DNA from 3 places in the Mesorhizobium sp. M1A.F.Ca.IN.020.04.1.1 genome. Region 1 is predicted to be linked to each of the others. Evidence: predicted binding sites of a transcription regulator. Region 1 holds the regulator's gene; each other region holds the start of a gene.
What was found. Region 1 encodes PhoB, which activates phosphate uptake and scavenging genes when phosphate is short. Its sites were predicted from a motif close to TGTCATNNANCTGTCAT; they were not measured.
Positions count from the first base shown of each region.

Region 2: the regulator PhoB is predicted to act here: its motif matches at 1,615-1,631, upstream of EOA49_RS19565 (DUF1045 domain-containing protein).
Region 3: the regulator PhoB is predicted to act here: its motif matches at 1,321-1,337, upstream of EOA49_RS03780 (alkaline phosphatase).

Region 1 covers NZ_RZSN01000005.1:39,262-43,042, forward strand. Annotated here, with positions in the region: gene EOA49_RS02560 (ROK family transcriptional regulator) at 120-1,355, shown strand; gene phoB (phosphate regulon transcriptional regulator PhoB) at 1,672-2,361, opposite strand; gene phoU (phosphate signaling complex protein PhoU) at 2,381-3,085, opposite strand; gene pstB (phosphate ABC transporter ATP-binding protein PstB) at 3,106-3,781, opposite strand, start outside.
Region 2 covers NZ_RZSN01000100.1:4,546-8,326, forward strand. Annotated here, with positions in the region: gene EOA49_RS19560 (alpha-D-ribose 1-methylphosphonate 5-triphosphate diphosphatase) at 1-837, opposite strand, end outside; gene EOA49_RS19565 (DUF1045 domain-containing protein) at 868-1,575, opposite strand; gene iolB (5-deoxy-glucuronate isomerase) at 1,726-2,538, opposite strand; gene EOA49_RS19575 (hypothetical protein) at 2,553-2,765, opposite strand; gene iolE (myo-inosose-2 dehydratase) at 2,830-3,744, opposite strand.
Region 3 covers NZ_RZSN01000009.1:2,942-6,722, reverse strand. Annotated here, with positions in the region: gene EOA49_RS03785 (MFS transporter) at 1-1,273, shown strand, start outside; gene EOA49_RS03780 (alkaline phosphatase) at 1,409-2,980, shown strand; gene EOA49_RS03775 (hypothetical protein) at 3,079-3,363, opposite strand; gene typA (translational GTPase TypA) at 3,558-3,781, shown strand, end outside.

The DNA.
Region 1 (3,781 bases):
CCACCGAAACTTGTAAGACCAGGACGGTTCGGGTGCCGGCGTGCGGGACTGAACCGATCTGGCGCGTCGCCGAGTCCTGTGCATGATCGAGAGGCCGCGCTGACTGGGAGGAGACAAAAATGTCGGTCGGAATCCGCCACGACGATCTGCGCCGGCGCAACCGCGCCATGGTGCTCTCGGCCGTGCGCCGGGCCGGCCAGCCGTCGCGCACGGAAATCGCCGCGACCACCGGGCTCAGCCATTCGACCATTTCGGCGATCTCTTCCGACCTGATCCAGGAAGGCGTCTTGGCCGAGAGCAAGCCGAGCGAGACCGCGTCTCTGAAGCGCGGCCGGCCACAGGTGGGCCTCGCGCTCAAGCCTGAGGCGGCGGCGGTGGTGACGGTGGTGCTGTCGCTCAATTTCCTCTCGGTCGCCGTTATCGATTATGCGGGCCAGGTCATCGCCGAGGAGCAGCGCCGCCTCGATACCCTCACCATGCCGCGCAACGAGCTGATCGGCGAATGCTTGGCGATCGTGCGGCGCCGGTTGGACGACCCGGACCTCGACGTCGGCAGCGTCGCCCGCATCGCCATGGGCATCCAGGGCATCACCGATTCCCATGCCCGCGCCATGCTATGGTCGCCGATCACGCCGCTGACCGACATTCCCTTCGCCGACATCCTGGAAAAGGAATTCGGCATTCCGGCCACCATGGAAAACGACTGCAACATGATGGCGGTGGCGCTGCAGTGGCGCGATCCCGACCGCTATCGCGACAATTTCATCGCCATCCTGCTCTCGCACGGCATCGGCATGGGCCTGGTGCTGAAGGGCGAGCTGTTCACCGGCACGCATTCTTCCGGCGGCGAGTTCGGCCACATGATCCATCGCCCGGGCGGCGCGCTTTGCCGTTGCGGACGCCGCGGCTGCGTCGAGGCCTATGCCGGCAACTACGCCATCTGGCGCAGCGCCATGAAGATGAGCGAGGACGCCGAGCCGGTCGATGTCGGCGACGCCGACATGCGGGCGCTCGCCGCCAAGGCGCGCGAGACGGATGGCCCGGAGCGCGAGGCCTATCGCCGGGCCGGCGAGGCGCTGGGCTTCGGCCTTGGCAGCCTGTTCGCGCTGATCGACCCGGCGCCGGTCGCCATGGTCGGCGTCAGCGCCGCCGCCTTTGACCTGATCGAGCCGGCGCTGCGCGAGGCGATCGGCCAGACCGCCGGAGGCCAGCATTCAAACTCGATCTCCTTCGATACCGAGCCGAACGAATTGCCGCTGATCCGCGAAGGCTGCGCCGTGCGCGCGCTGACCTTCGTCGACCAGGAGATTTTCGCCCCGGGCGTGCAGGCAAGAGCGGGCAAGAACGTGGCCTGAGCAGCTTCGATAGCGATCGTTGTCTTCTGTGCGTCCTGCAGACGCCGGAGATTAGCGAAGGCCCCGCAGCTTCGTCATTCCAGGGCGGAGCAGGAGCGAAGCTCCGTCGCGGAGACCCTGGAATCCATGCCATTACCTCAATCGTCGGATGAGCGGAGCAGAATTTCTGCACCGCCGCGGCGCGTCGAAGTCGCGTGGATCGTCGGGTCTGCGCCGCGTCGCGACGCTTCGTGCTCCGCCCGTGGACGGCGAAGCACCAGCGTCTCGATAACCCGCCAGCGCAGATAGAACCCGTCAGACCTTCGATGCCCTGGATCTAATCTTCCCTGATCGCGTAGCCCGCCCCACGGATGGTACGTATGACGTCCGGCATCCGGCCGTTGTTGACCGCCTTGCGCAGGCGTCCGACATGCACGTCCACGGTGCGCTCGTCGATATAGATCGTCTCGCCCCAGACATTGTCGAGCAGCTGGCTGCGCGAGAACACCCGGCCGGGATGCCGCATCATGAATTCAAGCAGCCTGAACTCGGTCGGGCCGAGCCGGATCTCGCTCTTCTTGCGGTAGACGCGATGCGATTCGCGGTCGAGGACGATGTCGCCGACCTTGAGCACGCTGGACAGCACCTCGGGCTTGGCGCGGCGCAGCAGCGCCTTGACCCTGGCCATGAATTCCGGCGTCGAGAACGGCTTGACCAGATAGTCGTCGGCGCCGGTCGCGAGGCCGCGCACCCGGTCGCTTTCCTCGCCGCGCGCGGTCAGCATGATGATCGGCAGGCGTTCGGTCTCGGGCCGCATCCTGAGGCGCCGGCAAAGCTCGATGCCGGACACCGCCGGCACCATCCAGTCGAGCACCAGAAGGTCGGGCACATTCTCCTGCAGGCGGATCTCGGCCTCGTCGCCGCGGGTCACCACCTCGACCTGATAGCCCTCGGATTCGAGGTTGTAGCGGAGCAGCACCCCCAGCGGTTCCTCGTCCTCCACCACCATGATGCGTGGCGCGATCATATAGCAGGCACCTTCGCTGTCAGGCCGCCGGCGCCGACATCGTCGTCTCGTCCTGCTTAGGACGATTCGCGGGCAATTGCGTGCCGGTCAGCACATAGTAGGCGTTCTCGGCGATGTTGGTGACGTGGTCGCCGATGCGCTCCAGATTCTTGGCGCAGAACAACAGATGCGTGCAAGCCGTGATGTTGCGCGGATCCTCCATCATGTAGGTCAGGAGCTCGCGGAAGACGGCGGTGTATTTGACGTCGATGCGCTCGTCGTCGTTGCGGAGCTTGGCGAGCGCCGTGGCGTCGCCGGCCGCGTATTCCTCGATCACGCCCTGCACCTGGATCAGCACCAGCTGCGCCATCGAATCGATGGAGTGCGAAAGGTCGCGCGGCGCGGCGCTGACGCCGACCGAGCCGACGCGCTTAGCGATGTTCTTGGCAAGGTCGCCAATGCGCTCGAGATCGCCGGCCATGCGGATGGCGCCAACGACGCTGCGCAGGTCGTCGGCCATCGGCTGGCGTTTGGCAATCAGCGTGACGGCGCGATCGTCGAGCTCGCGTTGGCGCGCGTCCATGATGGCATCGTCGGAGACCACGCGCTGCGCCAGCGCGTTGTCGGAATTCAGCAGAGCCTTGGTCGACGCGCCGACCATCGAGCCGGCAAGATCGCCCATGTCGCGGATAAGCTGGCTGATCTGCCTCAGATCCTCGTCGAAGGAAGCGACCGTATGGGCCATGGTTATGTCCTCGTATGAACTCAGCCGAAGCGGCCGGTGATGTAGTCCTGCGTGCGCTTCTCGCGGGGCGAGGTGAAGATCTTCTCGGTCCGGTCGAATTCGATCAGCTCGCCGAGATACATGAACGCCGTCTGCCGCGAGACGCGCGCTGCCTGCTGCATGTTGTGGGTGACGATCACGATCGTGTAGTCGGCCTGCAGCTCGTCGATCAGCTCCTCGATCTTGGCGGTCGAGAGCGGATCGAGCGCCGATGCCGGCTCGTCGAGCAGGATGACCTCCGGCTTCACCGCCACGGTGCGGGCGATGCAGAGCCGCTGCTGCTGGCCGCCCGAAAGGCTCTGGCCACTGGCGTTGAGCTTGTCCTTGACCTCGTTCCACAGCGCGGCGCGCTTCAGCGCCTGTTCGACGCGATTGTCCATCTCGGCCTTGCTGATCTTCTCATACAGCCTGACGCCGAAGGCGATGTTCTCGTAGATCGACATCGGGAACGGCGTCGGCTTCTGGAACACCATGCCGATCTTGGTCCTGAGCAGGTTGAGGTCCTGCGAGCGGTCGAGGATGTTCTTGCCGTCGAGCAGCACCTGGCCTTCGGCGCTCTGCTTCGGGTAGAGCTCGTAGATGCGGTTGAGCACGCGCAGCAGCGTCGACTTTCCGCAGCCCGAAGGTCCGATGAAGGCGGTGACGCTGCGCTCGGGC
Region 2 (3,781 bases), on a different contig from region 1:
GCCGCGCATGACGTTGGGCGCGCCCATCAGCACGCCGAGGCCTGCCGCCTTCGAGGCCCTCGCCGCCTCCTCGGTGGTCGGGAATTCGGCAACGCGCACGCCCTGCTCCACCGCCTCGTCGACATGGCCGGCCGTCGCATCGTCGTGGCTGGCAAGCACGATGCCGCGCTCGCGGCAGGCGGCGGAAATGAAGACGCGGTTCGGCCCGGAATTCTTGGCCGATTCCGCCATACGCTTCTCGCAGAATTTCTGGAAGTCGCGGTCGGTCAGCTTCAGCTTGCGCTGGTAGTAATAGGCGTAGGTCTCGAGATCGACGAACTGGCGCTGGCCCGGCGCGTGGTCCATCAGCGAGGCGAGCTTCACCCTGTCGTCGGTCTTGAAATTGGCGAAGGCCTCGAGGCAGTCCGGCGCCGAGACCTCGCAGCGCAGATGGATGAAGTGGTCGGCCCTGAGCCGATCCTGGCGCACGCTGTCCTCGATCGCGTCGGCGAGCTTGCGCACGTCGTCGGACTTCAGGTCGGCATCCTCGTCCATGCCGACACGCAAGGCGTCGAGCACCGTGGTGATGCCGGCGGTCGCCACCTGCGCATCGTGGGCGAGCACGGCGGCGATCGCGTTCCAGCGCACTTTCGGACGCGGCGCGTAATGGCCTTCGAGGTGATCGGTGTGCAGTTCTACGAGGCCCGGGATGATGTAGTCGCCGCCCATGTCCTCGCCGGTGCGGGCCGCACCCGGCTCGATCGCGGCGATCAGTCCATCGCGCAGCAGCAGCGAGCCCGCGACGATCTCGTCGGGCAGCACGATGCGGGCATTGTTCAAAACGGTCTCGGCGGTCATTTCAGCAGTCCTATCTGAGGCGGGCGGACATCAGGCGGTTTTTCTGGCCGGGCCGCGTCCAAGCACGTGGTGCGAGAGCACCATGAATGGCGCGCCCGGTTCGGTTTCGACGAACAGCGTCAGCGCATCCACCGGCACCGGACGCGGCAGCACATCCGCGAACAGGCTGTCGATTGCAGCGCGAAGGCGCGGGCTTTCCTGTGGCCCGACCCGTCCGGAGAGCGTCATGTGGAAGCGGAACGTCTCGAAGACGTAGGGATAACCCCACTGGCAGAGGTTGCGAAACTCATCCGGCTTCAGCGAGTCTGGGCTGCGGCGCTCGATCTCGGCCTCGGTCAGCGGCGCGCGGAAGCGGTCGAAAGCGCGCACGACCTCGCCGGCGAAACTGTTGAGCGGCTTGAAAGGACTTTCCGGCACCAGCGCGAAAAAGCCGTCGATCTGGCCGACGACCAGACGCGGGATGACGACTGGTGGCGTGGCCTCGGCGAAATCGTCGAGCGCCGCCCGCAGCGAGGCTTCCGTTTCGCTCGGCGCCAGCCGGAACGGCGCCTTCAGCGTCGCGTGGAAGCCATAGCGCCGTGCCGAGGCGGTGTGGAAGGCAACTTCCGCCGCCGACAGGTCACCCACACCCTCGACCGGCCGCGTCGGCGCGCCGAACGGGTCGCGCCCCAGCCAGTTGGCGGCGATCCGCGCCAGCGGCTCATCCTGCCTCGGGGTAAAGTAAATGGCATAGCGCATCGAAAATCCTCGTCAGACCCGCTGCCATAGGTGATTTCCATGACGGATTGACGAAGCTTTCATGGGTTTTCGAAGGCAACCCAGGCTCCGGCGGTCCTTAGCCGACGATTTTCCCGAACTGGACCAACAGGTTGAGCGCTATGAAAAATCTCACGCCTTCATCAGCCACTCATGCTCGGCGGCGTTGTGGAATTTCCATGTCCGCTTCGGGCCGGCCATGACGTTGAGATAATAGAGATCGTAGCCGTGGCAGGCCGCACACGGGTGGTAGCCCTTCGGCACCAGCACGACATCGCCGTCCTCGATCGCCATCGCCTCGTCCAGATCGCGCACTCCATTCCTGTCGGCGTCGGTGTAGACGCGCTGGAAGGCGAAACCCTGCGGCGGGTTGAGGCGGTGGTAATAGGTCTCCTCGAGATAGGACTCGGCCGGCAGATTGTCCTGGTCGTGTTTGTGCGGCGGATAGCTGGAGGTATGGCCGCCGGGCGTGATGACCTCGACCACCAGCAGCGAGTCGGCCGGCTTGCCCTCGGGCAGGATGTTGGTGACGTAACGGGTATTGGTGCCCTTGCCGCGCACTTCCTGACCGAGATCGTCGGGCGCAATGACGCGGGCGGGCAGGCCGCCGCCAAGACCGGGCGCCGAGCAGACCGCAAGCTCCAGTTCGGTGTCGGCGGTCACCGACCAGTCGGAGCCTTGCGGCACATAGACCGACCAGGGTTTGCCCTCGAAGGGCGACATGCGCTCACCGAGCAGGCCGAGATCCTTGCCGCCGGCCGCAGCCTGGCCCTTGCCGGTGACGAACACCAGGCAGACCTCGCGCTCGCCCGTCTTGCCGGCGGCCGTCTCGCCCGGCCGCAAGCGGTGGAGATCGAAACCCACGTAAGTCCAGCCCGCGCTTTGCGGGGTGACGTGGGCGACGTGGCCGTGGCCCTTGTCGGCCTTGACGAGCAGTTTCGACATTTTTGTCTCCTGGGTCATTCCTTCGGCTCGGCCGGAGGCTTGGGCTCCTCGGCCGGCTTGTAGAGGTAGAAGAACTGCCACACCGCGTAACCGGCGAAGCCGAGCGCGATTACCCCCCAGAACGGCGTGCCGGAGGCGAATTCGATCACCGACCAGATTAGGCAGACGGCGACGACGGCAATGCGCCGCCACAGCGGTCGGAAGAAGGGGTGCTCATAGTCTTTCATCGCGCCAATCCGGGACTTGTCCAAACGCATCAGATAGACCGAGCGGCCGGACGAATCCACTCGTTTAGGCCGGGAAGCCCTGCGTCTCGACCGTATAGCCGGCGGCCGTCATCACCCGCATCAGCTCCTTATGGCCGACCTCAGCCATCCTCAGCGGCGGGTTCTTTTTCGGATCCTGCTCGGCCTCGACCACGAACCAGCCTTCATAGCCGTAGTCGGCGAAGCGCTGGACGATCGCGCCGAAATCGAGCGAGCCGTCGCCGGGCACGGTGAAGGCGCCGAGCGCGACGGCATCGAGGAAGGACTGTTTCGTGCGGTCGAGCCCGTCGATCACGTTCATGCGCACGTCCTTCACATGGACGTGGTTGATGCGCTTGTGGTGGTTGTCGATGGCGCGCAACACATCGCCGCCGGCGAAGGCGAGGTGGCCGGCATCGAGCAGCAGCGGGATGCCCTCGCCGGAATGATGCATGAAGGAATCGAGTTCCGGCTCGGTCTCGATCACGGCCGCCATGTGATGATGGTAGGAAAGCGGCATACCCTGGTCGGCGCACCATTCGCCGAATTCGGTGACGCGGCGGCCATAGGCCTTCATCTCGTCGCCGGAAAGCCGTGGCTTGGTGGCAAGAGGCTTGGAGCGGTCACCCTGGATGGAGCGGCCGACCTCGCCATAGACTATGCAGGGCGCGTTGACCGCCTTGAACAGGTCGATCATCGGCTGGATGCGATCCTTGTTGCTTGCCAGGTCCTCATCGACCAGCGTGCCGGAGAACCAGCCGCCGCAGAGCGTGACGTCGGCCTCTTTCAGGATCGGCAGCATCACCTTCGGGTCGTTGGGGAAGCGGCGGCCCATCTCCATGCCGGTGAAGCCGGCCGAGCGCGACTGGCGCAAACACTCCTCCAGCGACACATCATCGCTCAATTCCACGAGATCGTCGTTCCACCACGCGATGGGAGACATGCCCAGTTTGGCTTTCAAGTCGTCACTCCAGGTTCGGATCGTTCAACTTTCGCTC
Region 3 (3,781 bases), on a different contig from region 1:
TTCCCGTCCCTTTGGCCAGCGCTACGCCTTCGTCGTCGTCGCAGTCATCTTCTTCTGCCTGCTGATCGCCGCCGGGCTTCGTTCCGCGCCGGCGGTCATGATGCTGCCGCTGGAAGAGAGCTTCGGCTGGCGGCGCGATGTCGTCTCGCTTGCCGCCGCTGTCGGCATCTTCCTCTATGGCCTCACCGGGCCGTTTGCCGCGGCGTTGATGGAGCGGATCGGGCTACGCCGCACGCTGCTTGCCGCGCTGCTGATCATGTCGGGTTCCACAGCGCTCAGCCTGCTGATGACCAAGCCGTGGCATCTGCTGCTCACATGGGGGGTATTTTCGGGCATCGGCTCGGGCGCGGTCGCCACCGTGCTCGGCGCCACCATCGTCAATCGCTGGTTCAAGACCAATCGCGGCCTGGTGATGGGGCTGATGTCCGCCTCGAGCGCGACCGGCCTGCTGGTGTTCCTGCCGCTGCTCGCCTCGTTGGCTCAGTCGGGAGGTTGGAAGCCGGTCGCCGTTGCCATCGCCATTGCCACGGCGGCTCTCGTGCCGCTGGTCTTTCTGCTGGTGCCGGAGCGCCCGGCTTCCATCGGCCAGGTGCGTTATGGCGCCGATGCCGACGACGTGCCGCCGGTGTCGCCGGCCGCGCAAGGCAATTTCCTGGCGCATACGCTGAACACGTTGCGCCGTGCCGCGGGAACCAGGGTGTTCTGGTACCTGTTCGCCACATTCTTCGTCTGCGGTTTCACCACAAACGGCCTCGTCGGCACGCACCTCATCGCCTTTTGCGGCGACATGGGCATCGGCGAGGTGCAGGCAGCCGGGCTGTTGTCGATGATGGGCATCTTCGACCTGATCGGCACGACGCTGTCCGGCTGGCTCACCGACCGTTTCGATCCGCGCAAGCTGCTTGGCGTCTATTATGCCGTGCGCGGCCTGTCGCTGATCTATCTGCCCTATTCCGGCTTCTCGGCCGTCAGCCTGGTCATCTTCGCCGTGCTCTATGGGCTCGACTGGATCGCCACCGTGCCGCCGACGCTCAGGCTCGCCAACGAAGCTTTCGGCGACCGCAGCGGCCCGATCGTGTTCGGCTGGATCGTCGCCGGCCACCAAGTGGGCGCCGCGGCGGCGGCGGCCTTCGGCGGCACGATGCGCGAATTGCAGGGCAATTACGAGCTTGCCTTCCTGATCGCCGGCATGACCGGCATAGCCGCGGCCTGTATTTCGCTCTTGATCAACACGAGCAAGCCGGCTTTTGAGCCGGAACCGCAGGCGGCGTAAGCGCGACTTCCCTTCTCCCGCAAGGGGAGAAGGGGAGAGCTGTGACCTGTTATCAAAATTTCATGGTTCCGATATGCGCCTGAAACATTGAGGCCGGAGGTTGGCGGTCCCGTTCAACGCCATCCGGAGACAGCCATGAACAAGCTCTCGTTAACCCGCCGCCCTTTCGTCACCTCGGCCAGCGCCTTTGGCCTAGTCGGCGCCTCCGGACTCGCGTTGCCTTACTATTCGCGCGCCAATCAGCGCCCGGCCTTCACCCACGGCGTCCAGTCCGGCGATATCGACGCCACCTCCGGCATGGTCTGGACCCGCACCGACCGGCCGGCGCGCGTGTACGAAGTGTCGACCACCGAAAGCTTCGTCGACGCCGTCAGGCTGGCGCCGCTCGATACCTCGCCCGCCAGCGACTATACGGTGAAGCGGCTGCTCACCGACCTCGCCGCCGACCAGGACATTTTCTTCCGGATGACGGCCGCCGATCTTTCCGACATCAACGCCATCTCCGAGCCGATCGTCGGCCGTTTCCGCACCGCGCCGGCGTCGAAGCGCGACGTGCGCTTCGCGTGGTCGGGCGACACCGCCGGCCAGGGCTGGGGCATCGACGAGACCGGCATGAAGACCTACTCCACCATCGCCAAGCACACGCCTGACTTCTTCCTCCATTCCGGCGACACGATCTATGCCGACGGCGCCATGAAGGACGAGGTCGACCTGCCCGGCGGCGGCAAGTGGAAGAACGTCGTCATGATCGACGGCAAGCGCAAGGTTGCCGAAACGCTGGACGAGTATCGCGACCAGTGGAAGTACAACATGATGGACAAGCACGTGCTCGCGCTTAGCGCCATCTGCCCGACCTTCTACCAGTGGGACGACCACGAGGTGGTGAACAACTGGTCGGATTCGAAGGACCTGACGACCGACAACCGCTACACGGAAAAATCCATCCCTGTGCTGGCGGCCCGCGCGGCGCGCGCCTTCCATGAGATGACGACCATCCGCTACGAACCTTCGGAACCGGGACGCGTCTATCGCAAGATCGCCCACGGGCCGCTGCTCGACGTGTTCTTCCTCGACATGCGCTCCTATCGCGGCCCGAACGGCCCCGACATGGAGGACACGCTGACGCCGAAGTCGCGCATGCTCGGCGAGCAGCAGACGCAGTGGCTGAAGCGCGAGCTGGCGAATTCCAAGGCGACCTGGAAGATCATCGCCGCCGACATGCCGCTCGGCCTCGTCGTCTGGAACGACGCGGCCAAAAAGGCCGGAGCCGAGGCGGTCAGCAACGGCGACAATGGCACGCCGAAGGGCCGCGAGCTCGAATTCGCCGACCTGCTGCGCTACATCAAGAACGCCGGCATCACCAACACGGTGTGGCTGACCGCCGACGTCCACTACACGGCGGCGCATTACTACAATCCAGACAAGGCGCAGTTCCAGGATTTCAACCCGTTCTGGGAATTCGTCTCCGGCCCGATCCACGCCGGTACCTTCGGTCCCAACGATCTCGACATGACCTTCGGGCCCGAGCTGAAGTTCATCAAAGCGCCGAGCGCCGAGCAGGGCCAGAACCTGCCGCCATCAGCGGGCCTGCAGTTCTTCGGCCTGGTCGACATTTCCGGCGCCACCGAGCAGCTAACGGTGCGGCTGATGGATCGCGACGACAACGAGCTCTACAAGGTCACGCTCGATCCGGTGCGGTCGGCTTAGGGTCGGCGCCAGGCAACCCTCTCTATCCTGCCGGACTGTCCGTCACGGCAGAGGAGGGTGTGCCGGAGTGCCACCTTTGTCAGATAGCCGTCGCAATATTAATCCGGATAGCAGGTCGCGGGAATGTTCGGCCAGACGGCGGTGTCGCAGTTGGCTGCCTTCTGGCGCTGCTTGAATGCGGCGCTGACCGGGCCGGTGACGATCGGGTCGACCCCGTCCGGGGCGTCGGCAAACATCTGCTGCGCGGTTTTGGCATCACGGGGCGAGGGGTCAGCTTCTCTCAGGGCAGCCGCCGACTGTGCGGCGCCAGCCGCAACAAGCACGCCAAGCGCTGCCCACGCGAAAACCGGACGCAATCTGGACATCTGATCGGTCATGAACATGAAATTGCCCGGCCCCTCAAAGGTTCCGCCTTGGTTAACAGAATCATTTCACACCAAGACGTTTAAGAATCAGTGACCATTTATTTGGGGCGGGGCCTCCCCTTTCGCAATTGCGAAAAACCTTGTATGAGCCGCCCAACCGAAAAAGGCGGCGCTTTCGGGCCTGCTGCCTGCAACGCTCCCGAGACCAGACAATGAACCTCCGCAATATCGCGATCATCGCGCATGTCGACCATGGAAAAACCACGCTCGTCGACCAACTCCTGAAACAGTCCGGCGCCTTCCGCGAAAACCAGCGCGTCGCCGAGCGCGCCATGGACTCCAACGACCTCGAAAAAGAACGCGGCATCACCATCCTGGCCAAGGCGACCTCGGTCGATTGGAAGGGCACCCGCATCAATATCGTCGACACGCCCGG